2 regions of the Streptomyces sp. NPDC058470 genome follow, and region 2 is predicted to be linked to the other one. Evidence: riboswitches for the same ligand, from Rfam matches in the RefSeq annotation. Region 2 holds a riboswitch; the other holds the start of a gene.

Region 1 (7,681 bases), on a different contig from region 2:
GCACCTTCAGGTCAATGACTGGGCCGAGGAGTCCGCCCTGGCCGCACTCGCCGACGCCCGGGACCTGCCGCTTCCCGAGCGGGCCACCGCGATCTTCCGTGCCTACGCCACGAACGTGACGAGCGATCCGCGCCGGATCCGCCTCACCTTCGTCGAGATCATCGGCGTGAGCCCGCGACTGGAGGAACAGCGGCTCGCCCGCCGTGCCCGCTGGGTGGGCTTCATCTGTGCCGAGGCTGCCGTCGCTGTCGCACGCGGGGAGGCGGCGCGGCGCGACTACCGGATCGCCGCCACGGCGTTCATCGGCAGCGTGAACGGGCTGCTCCATGACTGGAATGCCGGGTGGCTGGACGCGACCCTCGACGAGGTGGTCGAAGAGCTTGTCCGGCAGTTGCTGGGGATCTTGCGGCCGACGGGGAGGAGCGGGTGAAGTAACGGCGTGGGCCGGAGGCTGATCCTCCGGTTCGGGCCGCACCGAGTTGTTAATCCGGCAGCTGCCTGATTAGTGTGGAGGGTGCCCGCCGAGCTCAGGAGGTTCCATGGCAGCCGGACGGAACGCACAGACACAGCGGGGGCCGGGCAGACCGCCGGCCGACGCGCCACTGCCAGACCTCGTGGAGATCCATCAGCGCGGCCTTGAGGCGTTCGCGGAACTGGGCTACGAGGCGGTGTCCGTACGGCAGCTCAACGAGCGCCTCGGCATGGGGCACACCTTCATCCACGACCGGTACGGATCCAAGGAAGTCTTCTGGCGGGCGGTCATGGAATCCGCCGTCCGCGACACGACCGACGAGGTTATGGCGGCCGTCGCCGAGGAGCAGCCCGTCGACGACCTCTCCCTGCTGATCGTCGGCGTACGGGCCTTCCACCAGGCCGCCGCCCGCCGCCCCCACCTCTCGCGTGTCATCGACTACGAAGCCGGCCGCGACTCACCGCGCCTGGCCCACCTCTACGCGCTGATGAGCCCGCTCAACGACATGGGCCGACCGGCCTTCGACCGGCTCGTGCGGGAGGGGACGCTGCGGGACATCCCCTGGTACCTGTTCCACTTCGCCGTCACCAAGCCGATGGCCATGTACAGCCAGGGACCGCTGGCGCGGATGTTCGGCCGGAGCGACGACGCCGATGATCACACCTTGATGAGCACGCTGGTCCTCAACGGCCTGCTCACCTGCAACAGCCCGACAGAAGCCGGAGTTCCCCGATGACCGCAGTCCAACGCTCCAACAAGAACACCACCGTGTGGTGCCTCACGGCCGTTGTTCTCCTCGGTCAGATCCTGGCGGCCTTCGTGCACGGCCTGACGATGCTGGTGATCGTGGTAGAGGTCGGCTTCGTGTTCCTGCACGGGGCGCAGCGCTACGGCGGGCGCGCCATCGGGGTCTTCGTCGTCGGCGGACTCGTCATCAGTAACGCCCTGGAGAACCTCAGCATCCAGACCGGCTTCCCGTTCGGCCACTACCACTACACCGGCGACGGCAAGATCTTCCAGGTGCCGTGGTTCATCGGCCCGTCCTACCTGGCCACCGGGTACCTCGCCTGGATCGTCGCCACGGTGCTGCTCGACGACGTGCGCCGCAACTCGACCTGGCTGACCAGCATCGGAACCCCCGTCGTCGCCGCGTTCGCCATGACCGCCTGGGACCTTGCCATGGACCCCTCGTTCTCGACGATCGAGGGCCACTGGGTGTGGGAGAACGGCGGCGGGTTCTTCGGAGTCCCGCTGGGCAACTTCCTCGGGTGGACCTTCACCGTCTACCTGTTCATGCAGGTCTTCGCCCTCTACGTGCGCAGCCGCGGTCCACTGCCGACCGCACAGCCGGAGTCGACCACGGCCAGTGACCTGCAGGGCGTACTCCTCTACGCGGCGACGACGATCTCGTTCTTCACGGAGTTCGTCACCGGCAGGCACACCACCGTCACCGACGCTGCCGGCGTGACCTGGAGCACCGCCGACATCTACGAGTCATCGGTCCTGCTCACCGTCTACGGCATGTGCTTCATCGCCCTCCTTGCTCTGCTGCGTATCGCCCAGCGGCGGACCACGACTGCGACGTCGGCCCCGCAGGACAGCACGGTCGAGCGGACGGAGCCGAACCCGGAACGCCTGTCCGCCTAGGTCCCCTGGGGGGGGAATGGCGGCAGGCCGCGGCCGTCGGTCCGCAGGCCGGTTCACGCCGGCATGGGCGGCCTCGGTCAGTTCGTCGTCGGCTGCCCGACGAGCGCCCGCGCCAACTCGACGACCCGGACCAGCCTTCCGGCCCCGGTGGTGCTGCGATGCAGCCGCTGCCCCCGCTCGGATTCCAGCTCCGCCCGGGGATCCACCGGCAGCGCGTGGAACCCCGGACCCGAACCAGCCGCAAGCCGCTCGAAACACCCGTGCGTCACCAGGGTGACCTCGTGCCCGGCACGCGCCGGGCCGAGCCCGAGACCGGTGTACGGCGCACACCGCCTCGGGACCCCTCGGTCATGATCGCCACTCGCACGGCGGCCAGTATGGCGGGAGTTACTGCGGCGCGGTCGCGAGTTGGCTCGCCGACGGGGATCCAGCCGCCCGCCGCGGCGGCCGGCGAAGTCGTTCCGCTGCCGTGACGGTCTGCTCCAGCAGGACCGCGATCGTCATGGGGCCGACGCCACCCGGCACCGGCGTGATCAGCGAGGCCCGGTCGCGGGCGGTGTCGAAGTCGACGTCTCCGACGTTCCCGGGGTTGTAGCCCGCGTCGACGACGACGGCTCCCGGCTTGATGTCCTCGCCACGGATCAGCCGCGGCCGCCCCACGGCGGCCACCACGATGTCCGCCTCGCGTACGACCGAGGACAGCTCGGTCGTACGCGAGTGGCAGTACGTCACCGTCGCGTCGCGGCACAGCAGCAGCATGCCGACGGGCTTGCCGAGGATCGCGCTGCGGCCCACGACGACGGCGCGTCTGCCGGCCGGGTCCACGTCGTACGCGTCGAGGAGCCGCATGATGCCGCCGGGAGTGCAGGACACGAAGCCGGGCAGCCCGAAGCTCATCGCCGAGTACGAACTCAGCGTCACCCCGTCGACGTCCTTCTCCGGCGCGATGGCCTCGAACGCGGCACGCTCGTCGATGTGCGGACCGACGGGGTGCTGGAGCAGGATGCCGTGCACGGTGGGGTCGTCGGACAGCGTGGCCAGCGTGTCGACCAGTTCCGCCGTCGTGGTTCCGGCGGGCAGGGCGACGTGCCGTGACTCGATACCGGCCCTCCGGCTGCGGTTCTGCTTCATCCGGACGTACGTGACGGAGGCGGGATCCTCGCCGACCAGTACCGTCGCCAGACACGGCGACGCACCCGTGCGGTCCTTGAGGTCGGCCGCGCGCTGCGCGGTCTCCTCCACGATGCGGCGCGCGAGACCGGCGCCGTCCATGAGCTGGGCCTGGGACATGAGCCACTCCTGAGCGTCACTGACACAATCGCCCAGGCGCGCGGCAAAGACCCGTTCGTCAGACCGCTCCCCGGTGGTACTCCACCTCAGCGCCAGTCACGGCCCGCCGACCAGCCTAACCCGTGGGATTTCCGGTCGGCGCGGGTGTTTCCGCTCGCGGCCCGAACGGTCAGCTGCCGCTCTCCGCGGGCGGAGCCGTCGGGTCGACTCCGGCCAGGAACCCGTTGGCCTGCGCCTCGGTGTCCGCGGCGCCGATGGCTTTGGCCCAGCGGGCGACCTCACGGGCCAGCGCGGCGGCTCCGGCCTCGTCGCCCGCGTCGCGGGCCAGGACCGCCAGGAGCATCTGCTGCGAGAGGGTTCCGGGGACGGCTCCGGCCCGTGCGCCGAGCTCGGTGGCTCGGCTCCAGCGCTCCAAGGCCCGTGCGTGGTCGCCGTGGTCGTGGTCGTGATCGCCGAGGTGCCGCAGCGCCTCGCGGGCGAGCAGGGGGTCGGCCGGCTCAGCGGAGTCGGCCGTGCGCAGGGCGGTTTCGTAGTGGCCAGGAGCGAGGTCGCGCTCGGCGAAGAGATTGTCGGCGATGAGACCCAGGTACATCTCGGCCCAGCCTCGGCGTACATCGTCCGGAGCCCGCTCACGCAGGTTCTCGGCGCGTGAGCGGAGAGCAGCGAGGGCCTTCGGGTCCTTGCCGTCGGGTCCGGGCCGGAACGAGCCGTCGATATGGACAAGACCGAGGTAGTCGTGGCGGAGCCAGAGGCAGTCCAGGTCCCAGCGATCGTGGCGGTGCGCCCCTGCGAAGGCCTTCTCGGCGGCGTCGAGCCGAGCGCGCGCCAGGCTGGTCCCACCGAACCAGTCGCTCTCCAGCGAGACTTCGGCGGCGGCCACGGCGAGCCGGGCACGGGCCGACGGATCGGTGACCTCGGCCGCGTCCAGCAGCACCGACGCCCGTTCCCAGCGGCCGCCGATCCTCAACTCGCGGACAGCAGCCAGGAGGTGGTCGAGCGACACGGCCACGGCCGTACGGACTGTGCTTGCGGTGTTCGTCATGCGAGGAACGTAGTAATACGAAAAACTATCCACAAGAAAACTACTTTTGGGGAGGCACGTATGGCGGACCCTTCGGCGGCGGATTCGGTCGACCGGCACGTTGCGGTCTGGTCGAAGGAGCTCGCCTGGATGGACCCGGTCACCGAGGCGATCTTCGTCCGGCTCGCGATCCTGGCCCGGCACACGGTCCAGGTCCGCCGGGACACCCTGGACTCGGACGGGCTTCGACACTGGCAGTTCAAGGTGCTGCTGATGTTGCGCAGGCTCGGCCCGCCTTACGCGGCGAGCCCGTCGCAGCTCGCCGATTTGCTGGGTCTGACCCGCGGCGCACTGTCGGCACGTCTCGGCCCGATGGAGGACGCGGGGCTGATCACCCGCACGAACGAGGCAGCCGACCGCCGCCGTGTACAGGTGAGGCTCAGCGAGGCCGGATATGACGCGTTCGAGCAGCACGTGGCGACGGAGGGCGAGGGTGAGAACGCGCTCCTCGGAGTGCTGACCGCAGAAGAGAAGCGGACACTCGCAGACCTGCTGCGGAAACTGGTGGTGGCAGCCGAGTCCGGCGCGAACGCGACCGGCCCATCCCCGCACTCGCCGAGAAGGTCCAGGTCAGCTGCGAATTGATCCGGACCTTCGGCCACCAGGTCCTTCCTACTCGTCCCATGCCTGCAGCAGCGTGTGTTCGACGATCTTGCCGTCGCGCAGCGACATCATCGAGCTGGCCAGCACCTTCACGCCGTCCGGGTACTGACAGGACTCGGTGAAGGCGACCTGATCGCCCTGGACGACGCACCGCTCCAGCTTGTGGGTCATGTCCCGGCTGTAGACGTCGTTGAGCATGTCGGCGATCTCGCCGCGACCGTGTTTGACCATCGGATGGCTGGGCTGGGTGTTGTGGTCGACGACACGGACCTCCGCGTCGTCCGCGTAGAGCGACAGCAGATCTGCCGCGCTCCGTCCTTCTATGCCCCGGCGTAGCGCTTCGGTGTCGAAGGCGGGGTCTGCCGCGGTACCCATGATGACCTCCTAGCAAGGCCGCGGCCCAGCGAGGAGCGGGCCGCGAAGGGCCTCTTCTTCGAGACTCCTCCGTCCTGGGGCGCGCGGCAAGCCCTGCAGGGACTGTGAGCCTCACGGGTGAGCGGAGCGGAACGGCCGTGTCTGCCGGGGCCCGGAGCCGTTGCTGAAAGCATGATCTCAACACGACGTATTGTCGCCGCCGTTGGTCTCGCCGTCGGTGTCACGGGCCTTGCCGCGCCGATGGCGAACGCCGCCGTCTCCGAGGCGCCGAAGCCGCTGAACCCCATCGCCGAGCTCGACAAGCTCGCTGTGAGCGAAATTCCCGCGGAGTACCAGGCCGCGCTCCCGAGGGTCTCCACCCAGTTGGCCGGGCTCAACCGTCTGAACAGCGGCCTCGACGAGTTGCACCAAGTGACAGACCTGGTCGCGCCCGTCACCGGGGTCCTCCCCGCCATTGAGCCGTAGTCCTCGGGCCTCGACAGCTTCCTCTGCCCCCGGCACCCTAGGTGCCGGGGGCAGACGCGTCTGCCTTGACTTTCACGGGGTCCAGTCCGAGCATCCTACCTAGTAGGTTGGTGAAGTAGGATTCACATGGCGAACAAGTGTTGCCGCTGTGAGCTCTCTACTGATGTTGTTGACAACTGCGTACCGCTGTCGCTACGTACCGGAGGAACCCGCCATGGCCATCACCCGTGAACTGTTCATCGGCGGCAAGGACGTGCCGGCCGCCTCCGGCCGCACCGCCGAGGACATCAACCCCTACACCGGCGAGGTGTACGCGACCGTCGCCGCGGCCGGTCCCGAGGACGTCGCCCGTGCCGTGGACGCCGCCGACGCGGCCTTCGCCGACTGGGCCGCGCTCGCACCCTTCGCACGCCGGGCGATCTTCCTGAAGGCCGCCGACCTCCTCGACGCCAAGGGGGAGGAAGTGGCCGAGCTGATGGCGCACGAGGCGGGCGGCACCCGCCCGTGGGCGTACTTCAACGTGGGTCTCGCCGCGAACATCCTGCGCGAGGCGGCCGCCGCGATCACTGCTCCGCGCGGTGAGGTGCTCAGCGCCCAGGAGGCGGGCGCGCTGGGCCTCGCGATCCGCGAACCGCTGGGTGTCGTCGCCGCCTTCGCGCCCTGGAACGCGCCCGTCATCCTCGGCGTACGGGCCGTCGCGGCTCCTCTCGCCGCGGGCAACACCGTCGTCGTGAAGCCCAGCGAGGACGCGCCGATCGCGTGCGCGCTGCTCGTCGCCGACGTGCTGCGCGAGGCCGGGCTGCCGGACGGTGTGCTGAACGTGGTCACCAACGCCCGTGAGGACGCGGCCGAGATCGCCGAGGTACTCATAGCCGACCCGCGGGTCCGCGCCGTCAACTTCACCGGCTCCACCGGAGTCGGCCGGATCATCGGCGCGCACGCCGCCTCGCATCTCAAGCCCGCCGTACTGGAGTTGGGGGGCAAGAACGCGGTCGTCGTGCTCGACGACGCCGACGTGGACTACGCGGTCGACGCGGTCACCTTCAGCGTGTTCATGAACTCCGGCCAGATCTGCATGTCCGGCGACCGGATCCTCGTACACGAGTCGCTCGCCGAGGAGTTCACGCAGAAGTTCGCCGCGAAGGTCGCCCAGCTCCAGGCCGGTGACCCCGCCCACCCGCACACGGTGGTCGGTCCACTGGTCAGCGCCGCCGCCGCACAGCGCGTCGCGGCGCTCATCAAGGACGCGGTGGCCAAGGGCGCCACGGTCCTCACCGGTGGCGGGGAACCGGAGGGCGCGGTGCACCCGGCGACCGTCCTCACCGATGTCACCAAGGACGCGGACCTCTACTACGCGGAGGCGTTCGGCCCGGTCTGCGTGATCGAGACCTTCGCCGACGACAGCGCCGCCGTCGCCGTGGCCAACGACACCGACAACGGCCTGACCTGCGGAGTCATCACCGAGAACGCCACGCACGGGCTGGCCGTCGCCCGCCGTATCCGCACCGGCATCGTGCACATCAACGACCAGTCCGTCGCCGATGAGCCGCACGCGCCCTTCGGCGGCGTCAAGGCCTCCGGCTACGGGCGCTTCGGCGGCCGCTGGGGCCTGGAGGCGTTCTCCAACACCCGCTGGGTGACCATCGCCACGCAGCAGGCGCACTACCCGTTCTAGACGGAGGGGAGCGCGAGCCCCCGGGCAGGTGCGCCGGGCGCAGGCCGGTCAGCCGACGGTGGCGAGGAACTGC
Region 2 (7,681 bases):
CCGCCGGAGCCGCCGCTGTCCGAGCCACCGCTGCCTGAGCCGCCGTCGCCGGCTGCCGCCGCCCGCGCGGCCATCGCCTGCAACACCGTCGCCGTACCGAAGCAGACGGCCGCACCAAGGGCACAGGTCATTCCAAAGAGCACGCAGTGACTGTAATGAAGCGGAGGCGTGTGGCCGTCGTCCTCCTTGGTCTCGGCCGGGTGGGCCCGGGCTCATCTGGCACCGGCCGGGTGGGCCCGGAAGAAGTCGGTCAGTTCTGCGACTGCGGGGCCCACGTGTCGCTCCTTGTCGTGGAGATCGACATGACTGGCGCCGTCGATCCAGTGGAGTTCCTTGGGGCCACGGCCGCTCTGGAACGCCTCGACGCTCATCCAGGGGTCACCACTTGGCGTCCCACGACCATCAGCAGGGGGCGCGGCACGATCAGCTCGACGAAGCGGAAGGCGTCGAAGGACACCATGCGGTCGATGCTTGACCAGGTGAGGAACTTCGCCGAGCGCGGATGCCGAGCGCGGTCGGTGCAGTAGTCCTCGAAGCCCTCGAAGCCCTCGAAGCCGTGCCGGCCGCCCAGAGCGCGGGCCTGCTCGGCGGTGTCGGGGAACAGCTGGAAACTCGGGACGCCCTCGCCGCGTGCTTCGGCGGTAGGGGCGGTAGGGACGGCAGGTGTGGTGCATGCAGCTGCAAGGCGGAGGCGGGAGTCGACGCGATGGGGGTCCCCCCGCTTGAGCGAAGCCGAGAGTGGGGGAGTCGGCGAGTGACGACAACGCGGCTGGGGGTCCCCCACTCCCTTAAGGCAGTGGGGGAGTGCGTGCCACCCCCCGCGTCTGCGGCACGATTGGCCGGACAGGTCCTAGCCCAGTCCTAGCCCAGTCCTAGCCCAGTCCTAGCCCTACGTCTCGACCGTGAGCACCGCGTCGAGCTGGGCGAGCCCCCAGTCCAGGTCCTCCTTGCTGATGACCAGCGGCGGGGCGATCCGGATGGTGACCCCGTGGGTGTCCTTGACCAGAACACCCCGGTCCATCAGCTTCTCGGAGATCTCCCGGCCCGTTCCGTACGCCGGGGCGATGTCGACACCCGCCCACAGCCCGCGCCCGCGCACCTGCGTCACCTGGCCCGTGCCCGTCAACAGCCCCAGCTCGTGGTGCAGATGATCGCCCAGCTCGGCGGCCCGCCGTTGGTACTCGCCCGACCGCAGCATCGCGATCACCTCAAGGGCCACCGCACAGGCCAGCGGGTTCCCCCCGAACGTCGACCCGTGCTCACCCGGCCGGAACACCCCGAGCACCTCGGCCGAGGACACCACCGCCGACACCGGCACGACCCCGCCCCCGAGCGCCTTGCCCAGCACATACACATCGGGGACGACCCCTTCGTGCTCACAGGCGAAGGTCCGGCCCGTCCGACCCAGCCCCGACTGGATCTCGTCCGCGATGAACAGGACGTTCCGCTCACGCGTCACCTCGCGCACCCCCTGGAGGTAGCCCTCCGGCGGCACCAGCACCCCCGCCTCCCCCTGGATCGGCTCCAGCAGCACGGCGACGGTCTCCTCAGTGACCGCCGCTCGCAACGCCGGCAGATCCCCGTACGGCACGACATCGAAGCCCGGCGTGTACGGCCCGAAGTCCGCCCGCGCCTCCACGTCCGTGGAGAAGCTGATGAGCGTCGTCGTACGGCCGTGGAAGTTGTCGCTCGCCACCACGATCCTCGCCCTGCCGTCCGGGACACCCTTGACTCGGTACCCCCACTTCCGGGCCGTCTTCACCGCCGTCTCCACCGCCTCCGCTCCCGTGTTCATCGGCAGCACCATCTCCATGCCGCACAGCTCCGCCAGCTGCGCGCAGAACTCGGCGAACCGGTCGTGGTAGAACGCCCGTGACGTCAGCGTCACCCGCTCCAGCTGCGCCCTCGCCGCGTCGATCAGCCGCCGGTTGCCATGGCCGAAATTCAGGGCCGAGTATCCGGCCAACATGTCGAGATAGCGGCGCCCCTCGACATCCGTCATCCAAGCCCCGTCCGCCGTCGCCACGACAACCGGCAGGGGCTGGTAGTTGTGCGCACAGTGCGCGTCCGCCGAGGCGATGTACGCCCGCGTGGTCTCCGTAGCGCTCACGGGATCCTCCGTTTCCTACCGCACAGGGGAAGGCGAGTGGGATCGGCTTCCGGCCCATTCCTATCGTCCCTCTCGTCGCCCGCATGATGGACTCGGAAGCCTCGCGATCCGGCGTGCCCGGTAGGGTGACCGGCGGGCCGTGACTGGCGCGCTGGGATGGGAACGACCATCGGGGAGCGGCTCGCAGACCGAGTGCCGTGCGCCTGGGCCGAACCGTGAATCGTGAATGCCCTACGCCACGCCGTCCGGAGGCCGCCATGTCACAACAGCCCCTTTCCACCGAGTCCACCGCCTTCCGCAGCGCCCTCGAAGTGATCCGGGCCGTGGAGCCCCGCGTCGCCGACGCGATCAGCCAGGAAGTCGCCGACCAGCGCGACATGCTCAAGCTGATCGCCTCCGAGAACTACGCCTCCCCGGCCACCCTCCTGGCCATGGGCAACTGGTTCAGCGACAAGTACGCCGAGGGCACCGTCGGCCGCCGCTTCTACGCCGGCTGTCGCAACGTCGACACCGTCGAGGCCCTCGCCGCCGAGCACGCCCGCGAACTCTTCGGCGCCGAGCACGCCTACGCCCAGCCGCACTCCGGCATCGACGCCAACCTCGTCGCCTTCTGGGCCGTCCTCGCCCAGCGCGTCGAAGCCCCCGCGCTCGCCAAGGCGGGCGTCCGCAACGTCAACGACCTCACCGAGGCCGACTGGGCCCAGCTCCGACGCGACCTCGGCAACCAGCGCATGCTCGGCATGTCCCTGGACGCCGGCGGCCACCTCACCCACGGCTTCCGCCCGAACATCTCCGGCAAGATGTTCGACCAGCGCTCCTACGGCACCGACCCCGCCACCGGCCTCATCGACTACGAGGCACTGCGCACCTCCGCCCGTGAGTTCAAGCCCCTGATCATCGTCGCCGGCTACTCCGCCTACCCCCGCCTGGTGAACTTCCGCATCATGCGGGAGATCGCGGACGAGGTCGGCGCCACGCTGATGGTCGACATGGCCCACTTCGCCGGCCTCGTCGCCGGCAAGGTCCTCACCGGTGACTTCGACCCCATCCCGCATGCCCAGATCGTCACCACCACCACGCACAAGTCACTGCGTGGCCCGCGCGGCGGCATGGTGCTGTGCGACGAGACCCTCGCCGAGCAGGTCGACCGCGGCTGCCCGATGGTCCTCGGTGGCCCCCTCCCGCATGTCATGGCCGCCAAGGCCGTCGCGCTCGCCGAGGCCCGCCGCCCCGACTTCCGCGACTACGCCCAGGCCGTCGTCGACAACGCCCGCGCCCTCGCCGAGGGCCTGATGCGCCGTGGCGCCACCCTGGTCACCGGCGGCACCGACAACCACCTCAACCTGATCGACGTCGCCTCCTCCTACGGCCTCACCGGCCGCCAGGCCGAGACCGCCCTGCTCGACTCGGGCATCGTCACCAACCGCAACTCCATCCCCGCCGACCCGAACGGTGCCTGGTACACCTCCGGTATCCGCATCGGCACGCCCGCGCTGACCACGCGTGGTCTGGGCGCGGTGGAAATGGATGAGATCGCAGGTCTCATCGACCGCGTCCTCGCCGCCGCCGAGCCCGGCACCACCGCCAAGGGCAAGCCGTCCAAGGCCCAGCACGTCCTGGACCCGAAGATCTCCGACGAGATCTCCCACCGCGCCACCGACCTGCTCACCGGCTTCCCCCTCTATCCGGAGATCGACCTCGGCTGACTCTTCGTGGCCGGGGCCCGTGCTTTATGGGTCTCGTCGGCTTCACGGCTTCACGGCTTGATCGAGTCTCGTGGCGCCCGCGAGGGTCACGAGCGTCGCGGCGTTCGTGAACATCGCGGGCGCCACGAGACTCACAAGTCGATTAGCTCCTGTCGCGGTCCCGGCTCCCGCTTCGTCCGCCGTCGGGCCACCGGGACCAGCGGACGCAGCACCAGCACCATCGCAGCTCCGGCCGCGGCTCCCGGTATGGCCCACCACCAGTCGGTACCGTCGCCCGGCGTTGCGGTGGCCGTCACAACGGACTGGTCGGCGGGCCCGGAGGCGGGGGATGCGGCGTCCTCCGTCTCCCAAGGCGCCGGATAGATCGCCCCGGAGCCCGCACCTGACGACTTGCCCAGCACGCCGAGCGACTTGAACAGCGCCCGCACCTCGTCCGGCTGCTCGGCCTTGTGCCAGTAGCCGTTCGTGGACTGCGGCACGTCGTTGGCCGTGTGTATCCAGACGTCTCCGCCTCCTGCGGTGTCCGGATACACACGGTCGACCCGCCACGGCGACACGTCATGGACCAGCCACGTGACATTGATCTGACGGCCGTCGCCCACGCCCAGCCCGGGCGGCTCCTCGCGTGAACCGCTGGTCGGGTCGCCGAGCAGGCCCTGCAACTCGCCGTATTCCTCGTCCGAGTAGTACAGCGCGGCCGTCTCCTCGCTCTCCGGCGAGACCACCAGCACACTCGTCGGACCGCCCGCCGCCGCAACCGGTGCGCTCAGCAACACCACGGCGACTGCCATCGCCAACGCCCCGAACGCCCCCAGCACCGTGACCAGTTCACGAATCCTGCGCATCCCAACCCCCCCAAGCAACCAGTCGATCCAGGTGCGGCGCCGCCCGCCCGCACACTGCGTGTCACTTCTGGTACACCGCTCGACGCGTCCGGGTTCCCATTCCGCCCGGACCTGTTTTGGACCAGCTCCAGGGCCAGCTCCGGTTGCCAGCTTCGGGGTCGGCTCCGGGGCCACCTCCGGGACCAGTTCCGGCTCCCGGGCTAAGTCCCGGGCTCGTCGGCGGACCGGTCGGTGGACCGGTCGGTCGGCTGGTTGACGGACCTGGCGATCTCCACCGCCCGTGACTTGGACGCCACGCCCTCCAGCCGCAGGGTCATGTCACCCCCGTGCGTCCAGAGCAGAGTCGGTCCTGCGGTCCGCTGTGAGCGGGTGAACCGGTCGCCGTGCTCGTCCACCAGCCAGAGCTCCAGGAGATGAGGCTCGGGGAACCACAGCGCCTGATTCGCATAGTCCGTGCTCGCGCCCAACGGCACCCACTCAGGCTGCTCCGACACCATCTTGGTGAACGTCGGGTCCAGTTGCGCCGCGAACTCGTCCAGCCGGATCGTGTGCCCCTGCTCGCGCCAGCACAGGGTGACCAGGAAACGCCCCTTCGGCTCACGCGTCACCACCACCGCTCCCGGTGTCCCCAGAGCAGGGGGCACGAGTGGTGCGAAGCCCGCTTGCCGTCCGGCCTCGGTGAGTGTCAGCGAGGTGCCCTCGCAGTCGGGCACCTTCGCTCCGTGAGAGGGCACCGCCGACGGGTCGTACCGCACCTCGACCCCGCCGAAGCCGAACCAGTCCACCACCGCGGCCCGCACCGGCGGCGTGAGCACGAGGACCGTGAGCAGTCCGCACAGCCCCGCCGTCAGCGCACGCCAGCGCGTCCGGGCCCAGCGGCGCATCCCGCGGAGCCGCTCGCCGCGGCTGGGAGGCTCGGCTGCCGGGACAGGGACAGGGACAGGGACAGGGACAGGGACAGGGACCGGGACCGGTACCTGGGCAGGGGCCGGGACGGTAATGGGGACCGCGACCGTTAGCCGCTCGGCGAGTATCTGCTCCAGCACCCGCTCGACCATCGACTCGCTTCCGGCCGCCCCCGGCTGATCCAGCGAGCGCCCGAGCGCCCGCAGCTCCTCGGGCAGCCGAGAGAAGCCCTCCTGCCCGCGGTCACGGTCATGCCCGCGTTCGCCCTCACGGTCATGCCCGCGCTCACGGTCATGCCCAGGCTCACCCCCCTGCCCACGCGCACGCCGACCCCGGTCGCCGGAGGACGATTCCGCGCCCCCAGGCTCGTACGGCTCACTCATGCTCATCACCTCCCTCCACGGACTCCCGGTGATTGCCGGGCTCGAAGTCCGGCAGTAGCCGCTCCAGCTTCCGCAGGGCGCGGTTGAGCCGTGACTTCACCGTGCCGCGGGGCCAGCCAAGGGCCTGGGCCGTCTCCGACTCGTCCATCTCCAGGAGATAGCGGTAGGTGACGACGAGCCGATGGTCCTCGCTCAAGCGGTCCAGGGCGGCCAAGAGTGCCGCGCGGCGCTCTATCTCCAGCGCCGCGACCAAAGGGTCCGCCGCATCCGGTATCAGCGGCTCCGCCTCCACGAGCGCGGCCTCGCGGCCAGCCAGTGTCCGCTGGCGCACCGCCGTCCTTACTGTGTTCCTCGTCTCATTGGCGACGATCGACAGCAGCCACGGCTTGAACGCCGCGCCGTCCCGAAAGCGCCCCAGCGAGCAGTACGCCTTGATGAAGGCCTGTTGCACCACGTCCTCCGCGTCCGCACCCGCCCCCAGCGCCTTGGCAGCCCTGATCGCGATGCCCGTATGGGCGCGCACCAGCTCCGCGTACGCCTCCGGCTCCCCGGCGCGTACCCGTGCGATCACCGCGGCCTCGTCGACGACGATGCGGCCCCCCTCCCGCGTCCTCACACTCTTGCTACACCGCCCGAGCCCAATCGGTTCCCACCTGTTCCCGAGCAATGAGAGTCACCTGAGAGAATGGCCCCATGGCCTCTGATCGTCCCCGCGTGCTCTCCGGAATCCAGCCCACCGCAGGCTCGTTCCACCTCGGCAACTACCTTGGCGCCGTCCGCCAGTGGGTGGCTCTGCAGGAGTCCCATGACGCGTTCTACATGGTCGTCGACCTGCACGCGATCACCCTTCCGCAGGACCCCGCGGACCTGCGCGCCAACACCCGGCTGGCCGCCGCGCAGCTGCTCGCAGCGGGGCTCGACGCGGACCGTTGCACGCTCTTCGTCCAGAGCCACGTCCCCGAGCACACCCAGCTCGCCTGGATCATGAACTGCCTCACCGGTTTCGGCGAGGCGAGCCGTATGACCCAGTTCAAGGACAAGTCCGCGAAGCAGGGTGCCGACCGGGCTTCCGTCGGCCTCTTCACGTACCCGATCCTCCAGGTCGCGGACATTTTGCTGTACCAGGCCAACGAGGTCCCCGTCGGGGAGGACCAGCGCCAGCACATCGAGCTCACCCGGGACCTCGCCGAGCGCTTCAACGGCCGCTTCGGCGAGACGTTCACCGTTCCGAGGCCGTACATCCTCAAGGAGACGGCGAAGATCTTCGATCTCCAGGACCCGTCCATCAAGATGAGCAAGTCGGCGTCCACTCCGAAGGGCCTCATCAACCTCCTCGACGACCCGAAGACGACGGCCAAGAAGGTCAGAAGCGCGGTCACCGACACGGACACCGTCGTCAGGTATGACGCGGGGCAGAAGCCGGGTATCAGCAACCTGCTGACCATCTACTCGACCCTCACGGGAACCGGTATCGCCGAACTGGAGGAGAAGTACGACGGCAAGGGCTACGGTGCGCTGAAGACGGACCTCGCCGAGGTCATGGTCGACTTCGTGACGCCCTTCCGGGAGCGCACCCAGCAGTATCTGGACGACCCTGAGACGCTCGACTCGATCCTGGCCAAGGGTGCCGAGAAGGCGCGTGCCGTCGCCGCCGAGACGCTCTCCCAGGCGTACGACAGGGTCGGCTTCCTGCCCGCCAAGCACTGACAGCGGGTACGGAGGGGGTGCGGC

The links. A riboswitch is a leader RNA that binds a small molecule or an ion and turns the genes downstream of it on or off. The one in region 2 is predicted to bind ZMP and ZTP.
Region 1: it holds a riboswitch for ZMP and ZTP, as region 2 does, so the genes downstream of both, ACFWP7_RS10730 (bifunctional 5,10-methylenetetrahydrofolate dehydrogenase/5,10-methenyltetrahydrofolate cyclohydrolase) here and ACFWP7_RS11445 (glycine hydroxymethyltransferase) in region 2, are expected to answer to the same signal.

Annotation. Positions count from the first base shown of each region.
Region 1 is NZ_JBHXMF010000011.1:87,246-94,926, forward strand. Features, by position in the region: gene ACFWP7_RS10710 (TetR/AcrR family transcriptional regulator) at 1-430, shown strand, start outside; gene ACFWP7_RS10715 (TetR/AcrR family transcriptional regulator) at 540-1,208, shown strand; gene ACFWP7_RS10720 (carotenoid biosynthesis protein) at 1,205-2,119, shown strand; partial or broken gene ACFWP7_RS10725 (glycosyltransferase) at 2,206-2,471, opposite strand; gene ACFWP7_RS10730 (bifunctional 5,10-methylenetetrahydrofolate dehydrogenase/5,10-methenyltetrahydrofolate cyclohydrolase) at 2,507-3,409, opposite strand; ZMP/ZTP riboswitch at 3,433-3,519, opposite strand; gene ACFWP7_RS10735 (hypothetical protein) at 3,579-4,451, opposite strand; gene ACFWP7_RS10740 (MarR family winged helix-turn-helix transcriptional regulator) at 4,512-5,075, shown strand; gene ACFWP7_RS10745 (nuclear transport factor 2 family protein) at 5,103-5,468, opposite strand; gene ACFWP7_RS10750 (hypothetical protein) at 5,640-5,933, shown strand; gene ACFWP7_RS10755 (aldehyde dehydrogenase family protein) at 6,148-7,608, shown strand; gene ACFWP7_RS10760 (ABC transporter ATP-binding protein) at 7,657-7,681, opposite strand, start outside.
Region 2 is NZ_JBHXMF010000012.1:84,000-91,680, forward strand. Features, by position in the region: gene ACFWP7_RS11425 (hypothetical protein) at 1-131, opposite strand, end outside; gene ACFWP7_RS11430 (hypothetical protein) at 213-371, opposite strand; gene ACFWP7_RS11435 (hypothetical protein) at 368-784, opposite strand; gene rocD (ornithine--oxo-acid transaminase) at 890-2,110, opposite strand; ZMP/ZTP riboswitch at 2,240-2,326, shown strand; gene ACFWP7_RS11445 (glycine hydroxymethyltransferase) at 2,368-3,816, shown strand; gene ACFWP7_RS11450 (hypothetical protein) at 3,948-4,661, opposite strand; gene ACFWP7_RS11455 (hypothetical protein) at 4,862-5,950, opposite strand; gene ACFWP7_RS11460 (RNA polymerase sigma factor) at 5,943-6,566, opposite strand; gene trpS (tryptophan--tRNA ligase) at 6,644-7,657, shown strand.